Linked DNA regions of Microbaculum marinisediminis. The protein of the gene in region 2 interacts with the protein of the main gene of each other region in a pairwise test. Links are inferred from orthologs where the notes say so. Each region holds a gene or a part of one and is shown on either strand. Other genes may lie near its edges.

Region 1 (4,733 bases), on a different replicon or contig from region 2:
CCCGCGACAAGCGACAGCACCACCAATAGCGCGCCCACGATCCGCAGGGATTTTCTGCGGCGCGTCGAAAACGCCGGCACTGGCTGCTGTCGCGGTTCGGCAAGTGTCACTGACTGAAACCCATTCCCGTTCCGGCTCCGGACGCTGCAGCGGAATAGCGGCAGCGCGCACCACGCCGCCGCCGGATACTCGGCGCCGGACCGATGCAGATCAACCACAAATGTTGCAGAAATGAGACAAGGAAAAGGCGGCAGCCCGAAAACTACCGGCTGCTGCGGATAACCTGGATATCGAGGTCGCGGATCTTCTTGCGCAAGGTGTTGCGATTCAGTCCCAGAAGCTCCGCCGCGCGAATCTGGTTGCCGCGTGTCGCCGCCAATGCGGCGCCGATCAGCGGTTCCTCGATCTCCCGGAGAACACGGTGATAGAGCCCGGGCGGCGGCAGGGTGTCGCCGAACTCGCGGAAGTAGCCCGACATGTGGCGCTCGACGGAGCCGCCGAGGGTTTCTTCCTCACGGTCGCCATCGTTGGCGGGGTTGGCCGACGGCTCCCCGAGTTCGGCCTCGATCGTCTGCTCGTTGATGATCTCCTGCGGGTACAGCGCGGCGAGCCGCCGAACCAGATTTTCCAGTTCGCGTACGTTGCCGGGCCAGCGATACCGCCGCAGACGGTCGAGGGCGGCCTGTTCGATCTGCTTGTGCGGCAGCCCCTCCTTCTCGGCCTGGGCGAAGAAATGACGCACCAGGTCGGGAATGTCCTCGGTGCGTTCGCGCAGGGGCGGCAGCCGGATCGGTACGACGTTCAGGCGATAGTAGAGATCCTCCCGGAACAGCCCCTGATTGATCAGCTGCCGGAGATCCTTGTTGGTGGCCGCGATGATCCGGACGTTGGTCTTGATCGGCACGCGCCCGCCGACCGTCGTGTACTCGCCCTGCTGCAGGACGCGCAGCAGACGGGTCTGCGCCTCCATCGGCATGTCGCCGATCTCGTCGAGGAACAGCGTGCCGCCTTCGGCCTGCTCGAACCGGCCGGTGTTGCGGGTCTGCGCGCCGGTGAAGGCGCCCTTCTCGTGGCCGAACAGCTCGGCTTCGATCAGGTCGCGCGGAATGGCCGCCATATTGATGGCCACGAACGGCCCGTTCGCGCGCTTGCCGTAGTCGTGCAGGGCCTTGGCGACCAGCTCCTTGCCGGTGCCCGACTCACCGGCGATCATCACCGTCAGATCGGTCTGCATCAGCCGTGCGAGCAGCCGGTAGATGTCCTGCATTGCCGGCGAGCGTCCAACGAGTGGGATATTGTCCCCCTCTTCCTCCGCACCGTCCGCCGCCCGCGGCTTCGGTTCCGCCAGGGCCCGGCCGATGATCGTCACCAGTTCGTTCAGGTCGAACGGTTTCGGCAGATATTCGTAGGCGCCGCGCTCCGATGCCTTGACCGCGGTCAAGAAGGTGTTCTGGGCGCTCATCACGATGATCGGCATCTCGGGCCGGATCTTCTTGATACGCGGCAGAAGATCGAAGGCGTTCTCGTCGGGCATCACCACGTCGGTGATCACGAGATCGCCCTCCCCTTGCGAGACCCAGCGCCACAGGGTGGCTGCGTTGCCGGTCACGCGCACGTCGTATCCGACGCGCGACAGCGCCTGGTTGAGCACGGTTCGGATCGCGGCGTCGTCGTCGGCGACCAGGATGTTACCGGTAGGCATCGTCTCTCAGTCCTCGTCGGATTTCACGTCGGACGCGCGCGCGTTGGGGTCGCGGTGGGTCAGGTACATCGGCATGAGAACGCGGAACACGGTCCGCCGCGGTTGTGACTGGCACTCGATCACGCCGCCATGATCGCCGACGATCTTGGCCACGAGCGCGAGGCCGAGGCCGGAGCCGGACATCTTGGTTGTCACGAACGGATCGAACAGATGCGGCAGGAAGTCCTCTGCGACGCCGGGGCCGTTGTCGCGCACGCAGAACTCCAGCGGCAGGCTGACCTTCTCGGAATTGCCCGGAACCGACAGCCGCACGCCAGGCCGGAACGCCGTCGACAGCACGATCTCGCCGTCCGTCGCGTTGGGGCCAATCGATTCCGCGGCGTTCTTCACCAGGTTCAGGAACACCTGCACGAGTTGATCGCGATTGCCCAGCACCGGCGGCAGCGAGGGGTCGTACTCCTCGACGAAACGGATGTGCTTGGCGAAGCCGGCAGAGGCAATGTGCTTCACCCGGTCCAGCACCACGTGGATATTGACCGGATCGCGCTCGACCGGCCGCTGGTCGGAGAACACCTCCATCCGGTCGACCAGCTTGACGATCCGGTCGGTCTCCTCGCGGATCAGCCGGGCAAGGGCCCTGTCGCCCTCCTCCACCGTCGACTCGAGGAGCTGGGCGGCGCCGCGAATGCCCGAAAGCGGATTCTTGATCTCGTGCGCCAGCATGCTGGCCAGCCCGGTGACGCTGCGCGCCGCCGCCCGATGCGTGAACTGACGGTCGAACTGCTCGGCGATGGTGCGCTCGTGGATCATCACCACGGTGGTGTCGTTTTCCTCGGCGATCGGCGCGACGTAGATATCCACCAGCCGCTCGCCGCCGGTGCGCGGCGTTCCGATCGCCACCCGGTATTCGCTGACCGAGGCGGCCCGTTCGCGCGCCTGCGCCAACAGATCGATCAGCGGGCTGTCATGCGGCACCAGATCGGTGATGGCGTAGCGCTGTAAGACGGAAAGGCTCGTCTGGAAGAACGATTCCGCCGCCGCGTTCGCCGAGACGATCGCGTTGTCGTCCGCGACCGCGATCACCGGATGCGGGAGCGCGTTGAAGACAGCCTCCGACGCCGGTGCGTGGACGTCGCCGGAGACCTTGTCGAGGACCGCGCTCGTCATCAGGCTGCACACTCCAGTTGTCCCGCGGCGAAGGCATCGGGGATTGCCGCCGCCACCGCGCGCGGATCGTCTTCGGTCAGAAGGGCCGCGCGCCACGCGCCGATCTCGTCGGCCGGCTTCACGGCTTCCAGGTACCAGCCGAGATGCTTGCGGGCGATACGCATGCCGAGCGTATCGCCGTAATGACCGAGCATCGCTTCGTAGTGTTCCAGAACGATGGCGGCGATGTCTTCCGGCGCCGGCTCCAGCTCGGAGGCGCCGGCTTCGAGCGCCCGTGCGATCGCGCCGACCTGCCAGGGCCGCCCGCACGCGCCGCGGCCGACCATGACCGCATCGGCCCCCGACCGCGCCAGCGCCTCGCGCGCGTCCTCCAGGCCGAGAATATCGCCGTTCACCACCACCGGGACGTCGACCGCCTCGACCACGGCGCGAACCGCCGGCCAGTCGACCGGTCCCTTGTAGAAATCGCAGCGCGTGCGCGCGTGGACCGTGATCATCTGCACGCCCAGTGCCTCGGCGCGCATCGCCAGCTCGGCCGCGTTCAGCGAGTCGCGGTCCCAGCCGAGCCGCATCTTCAACGTGACCGGCACGGCGACGGCGCCGACGGTCGCCGCGATCAGCCGAGCGGCATTATCGAGATCGCGCATCAGCGCCGAACCGGACCACCGGTTGGCCACGCGGCGGGACGGACAGCCCATGTTGATGTCGACGATATCGGCGCCGGCATCGACGGCGAGCCGCGCCCCTTCAGCCATCCATTTGGATTCGCAACCGGCCAGTTGCACGACGTTCGGCGCCACGCCCTCGCCTTCGATGCGCAGTACGGCGTCGGGCTTCTGCTGCACGAGTTCTTCGCTGGCCACCATCTCGGACACGACGAGGCTCGCCCCGAAGCGATGCGCAAGCCGGCGAAACGGCGCGTCAGTAATGCCGGACATCGGGGCCAGGATCGCCCGGCCGGCGAGTGGCGTCCCGTCTATCGTCAGGCCCTGCCCCTTCGGATCGGCGCCGGACTCGTCGCCCTCGGGACCGATACCACCGGGCGTGTCGGCCCTGGCCGCAATGGCCATGCCCATTTCATGTGCGTTTTTCATATTGCCCGCATTTTAGACAGATAATTTCGCGGCGCAACAAAAACGATCGCCCCGCGTAAACCATGATAAACGTTGCGCGAACACGGTTTTTTCTAAAGACGCGGACCGACATACCGCGCTATCAGGGCCAAATGACCACGATTGCCGTAATAGTAGCCGGCGGCACCGGCACCAGAGCCTCCGTAGGCGATGGCCCGGAGCCGAAGCAGTTTCGCCTGATCGGCGGGCGCTCGGTCGTCGCGCGTGCCGTCGCCGCGTTGCTCGATCATCCGCGTGTCGACGCCGTGCAGGTCGTCGTCCGGGAGGGATGGCAGGACCGGCTGGCGACCGAGATCAGCGACCGCGACGGGCTGCTCCCGGCGGTTCCCGGCGGCGCGACGCGCCAGGCCTCGGTGCGCGCCGGGCTCGAGGCCATCGCCGGGCACGCGCCGGACCGGGTGCTGATCCACGACGCCGCCCGCCCCTTCGTATCGTCCGCGGTCATCGACCGGGTGCTCGACGGCCTGGACGGCCCCCCGGGCGCGATCCCCGCGCTGCCCGTGGCCGACACGCTGAAGCGCGCGGAGAGCAAGGGAACGATCTCCGCGACGGTCGACCGCGACGGCCTGTTCGCCGCGCAGACGCCGCAGGGCTTCCGCTTCCCGGAAATCCTTAAGGCCCATCGCCGCGCGGCGACGATCGACCGCGATTTCACCGACGACGCCGCGATCGCCGAATGGGCGGGCATCCCCGTCACCCTCGTCGCCGGCGATCCGGCCAACCGCAAACTG
Region 2 (2,669 bases):
GCCGCGCGGGCGGACAGGCGTGCCGCGCCGGTGTTCCAGGGCCCACCGCTGACCACCAGGGCGTGGCCACGATCGTATTTGTGGCTCTGTGGACGCGGGCGCGGCAGGCGATCCCCCCACAATCGCGGCCCGTTCGCGTATGTTTCGGGGGCGATTTCCTCCAGGACGCCGTCTTCGATGCCGATTTGGGCCAGTTTCAGCTCCCCGCAGAGCTCGCGCCCCGGCAGCAGAAGATGCCCCGGCTTGAGACGGAAGAAGGTGACGGTTCGCGTCGCCCGCACCGCAACGCCTCGGATTTCGCCGCTGGTTCCGTCCACCCCCGAGGGCACGTCGACGGCCACGACCGGTACCTGCGATCGGTTGATCGCCGCGACCACCGCGGCGACGGGCCCCTCGATCGGCTTGGAGAGCCCGGCGCCGAACAGCGCGTCGACAATGACCCCGGCCTTGCCGATGCTGTCGGCCGAAAGCGGCTCGACCGCGCCGGTCCAGCGCGCGGCCATTTCGGCCGCATCGCCCGTCAGCCGCGACGGATCGCCCAGCAACGCGACGCGCACCCTGCGGCCCGCCGCCGCCAGATGCCGCGCGGCGACGAAACCATCGCCACCATTGTTCCCCGGACCGCACAGAACCAGAACCTCGCGCCCCCGGTTCAGCGCCAGGGTCGCGGCGGCGACCGCGCAGCCGGCGTTTTCCATCAAAATTTCGCCGGGAACGCCGCCTTCAATCGTCAGGCGGTCGGCCTCCCCCATCTGGATGGTCGTCAGCAGTTCGTTCACCCGATACCTCCACGGAGACCCATCGGCTTGACCATTTCTTGTGCGGTTGCCTGTTTTTTCATCCCACATTTCCGGAGTAGAATGCCCGTTTCACAGGCACCCTGTCACATCCCCTTGAAAACACACCGTATTTTTTATTACGCGGATTTGGCACAAGCCATGCTAACCGAATGCCGGGCATCCCTCCGATCAGGAAGCCCCACGCTAGGAGTCACGTCCAGATGAAAAAAATCGAGGCTATCATCAAGCCGTTCAAACTAGACGAGGTAAAGGAGGCCCTGCAGGAAGTGGGGCTGCAAGGCATTACCGTGACCGAGGCCAAGGGGTTCGGTCGCCAGAAAGGCCATACGGAGCTCTATCGGGGCGCCGAATATGTCGTCGATTTTCTGCCGAAGGTGAAGGTCGAGGTCGTCCTCGGCGACGACCAGATCGACAAGGCGGTGGAAGCCATCCAGAAGGCGGCGCAGACGGGCCGCATCGGCGACGGCAAGATCTTCATTTCGACCATCGAGGACGCCATCCGCATCCGCACGGGAGAGCGCGGCGTGGACGCCATCTGATCGGAGAAACCGGCGCCCGACCGGGATCGAACCGCGTTTCGCGACAGTTCAGACCACGAGCACCGGCGCCAAATCCCAACCAGACCCAGGATCCAGCTGGAAATTAAAGAGGTAGTCAAATGGCTGAAGCTAAGTCCGTTCTCAAGTCGATCAAAGAGAACGACGTCAAGTTCGTCGACCTGCGGTTCACCGATCCGCGGGGCAAGATGCAGCACGTCACGATGGACATCGCCGTCGTCGATGAGGACATGTTCGCCGAGGGCGTCATGTTCGACGGCTCGTCGATTGCCGGCTGGAAGGCGATCAACGAGTCCGACATGACGCTGATGCCCGACCCCGAGACGGCGCATCTCGACCCGTTCTTCGCCGCGCCCACGCTCGCCATCATGTGCGATGTCCTGGAGCCGTCGACGGGCGAGGCCTATGACCGCGATCCGCGGTCGACCGCCAGGAAGGCCGAGGCCTATCTGAAGCAGACCAAGGTCGGCGACACCTGCTTCGTCGGTCCCGAGGCCGAGTTCTTCGTGTTCGACGACGTCCGCTTCTCTGTCAGCCCCTACAATACCGGTTTCGCCATCGATTCCTCGGAGCTGCCGTCGAACACCGGCACCGAGTATGAGGCCGGCAACCTCGGCCACCGTCCGCGCACCAAGGGCGGCTACTTCCCGGTTCCCCCGGTCGACTCCGCCCAGGACATGCGCTCCGAGATGCTCTCGGTCATGGCCTCCATGGGCGTGTCCGTCGAGAAGCACCACCACGAGGTCGGCGCGGCCCAGCACGAGCTCGGCATGAAGTTCGACACGCTGACCCGCAACGCCGACAAGATGCAGATCTACAAGTACGTCGTGCATCAGGTCGCCAACGCCTACGGCAAGTCGGCCACCTTCATGCCGAAGCCGATCTTCGGCGACAACGGCTCGGGCATGCACGTGCACCAGTCGATCTGGAAGAGCGGCAAGCCGGTCTTTGCCGGCAAGAAGTACGCCGGCCTGTCCGAGCAGTGCCTCTACTACATCGGCGGCATCCTGAAGCACGCCAAGGCCATCAACGCCTTCACCAACCCGCTGACCAACTCCTACAAGCGGCTGGTGCCGGGCTACGAGGCGCCGGTGCTCCTCGCCTACTCGGCGCGGAACCGCTCGGCCAGCTGCCGCATCCCGGTTGCCTCCTCGCCGAAGGCCAAGCGCGTCGAGATCCGCTTCCCCGATCCGGGCGCGAACCCCTACCTGTGCTTCAGCGCCCTGTTGATGGCCGGTCTCGACGGCATCAAGAACAAGATCGATCCGGGCGACGCGATGGACAAGAACCTCTACGACCTGCCGCCGGAGGA

The links.
Region 1: the proteins of MUB46_RS21445 (region 2) and MUB46_RS20095 interact in binary tests that used the Escherichia coli proteins (3 or more experiments, as listed by UniProt). The link is inferred for Microbaculum marinisediminis from one-to-one orthologs.

What each region holds. Positions count from the first base shown.
Region 1 is NZ_JALIDZ010000010.1:190,153-194,885, forward strand. The notes cover bases 790-3,788. They hold MUB46_RS20095 (two-component system sensor histidine kinase NtrB), read right to left. Parts: upstream 2,870-3,788; coding sequence 1,709-2,869; downstream 790-1,708. Other genes in these bases: ntrC (nitrogen regulation protein NR(I)), read right to left, coding at 790-1,702; dusB (tRNA dihydrouridine synthase DusB), read right to left, coding at 2,869-3,788. Outside these bases: MUB46_RS20085 (sensor histidine kinase NtrY-like), read right to left, coding at 1-38; more of ntrC, read right to left, coding at 263-789; more of dusB, read right to left, coding at 3,789-3,963; MUB46_RS20105 (bifunctional 2-C-methyl-D-erythritol 4-phosphate cytidylyltransferase/2-C-methyl-D-erythritol 2,4-cyclodiphosphate synthase), read left to right, coding at 4,095-4,733.
Region 2 is NZ_JALIDZ010000012.1:105,051-107,719, forward strand. It holds MUB46_RS21445 (P-II family nitrogen regulator), read left to right. Parts: upstream 1-1,000; coding sequence 1,001-1,339; downstream 1,340-2,669. Other genes in the region: MUB46_RS21440 (NAD(P)H-hydrate dehydratase), read right to left, coding at 1-752; glnA (type I glutamate--ammonia ligase), read left to right, coding at 1,459-2,669. UniProt on the Escherichia coli protein: P-II indirectly controls the transcription of the glutamine synthetase gene (glnA). P-II prevents NR-II-catalyzed conversion of NR-I to NR-I-phosphate, the transcriptional activator of GlnA. When P-II is uridylylated to P-II-UMP, these events are reversed.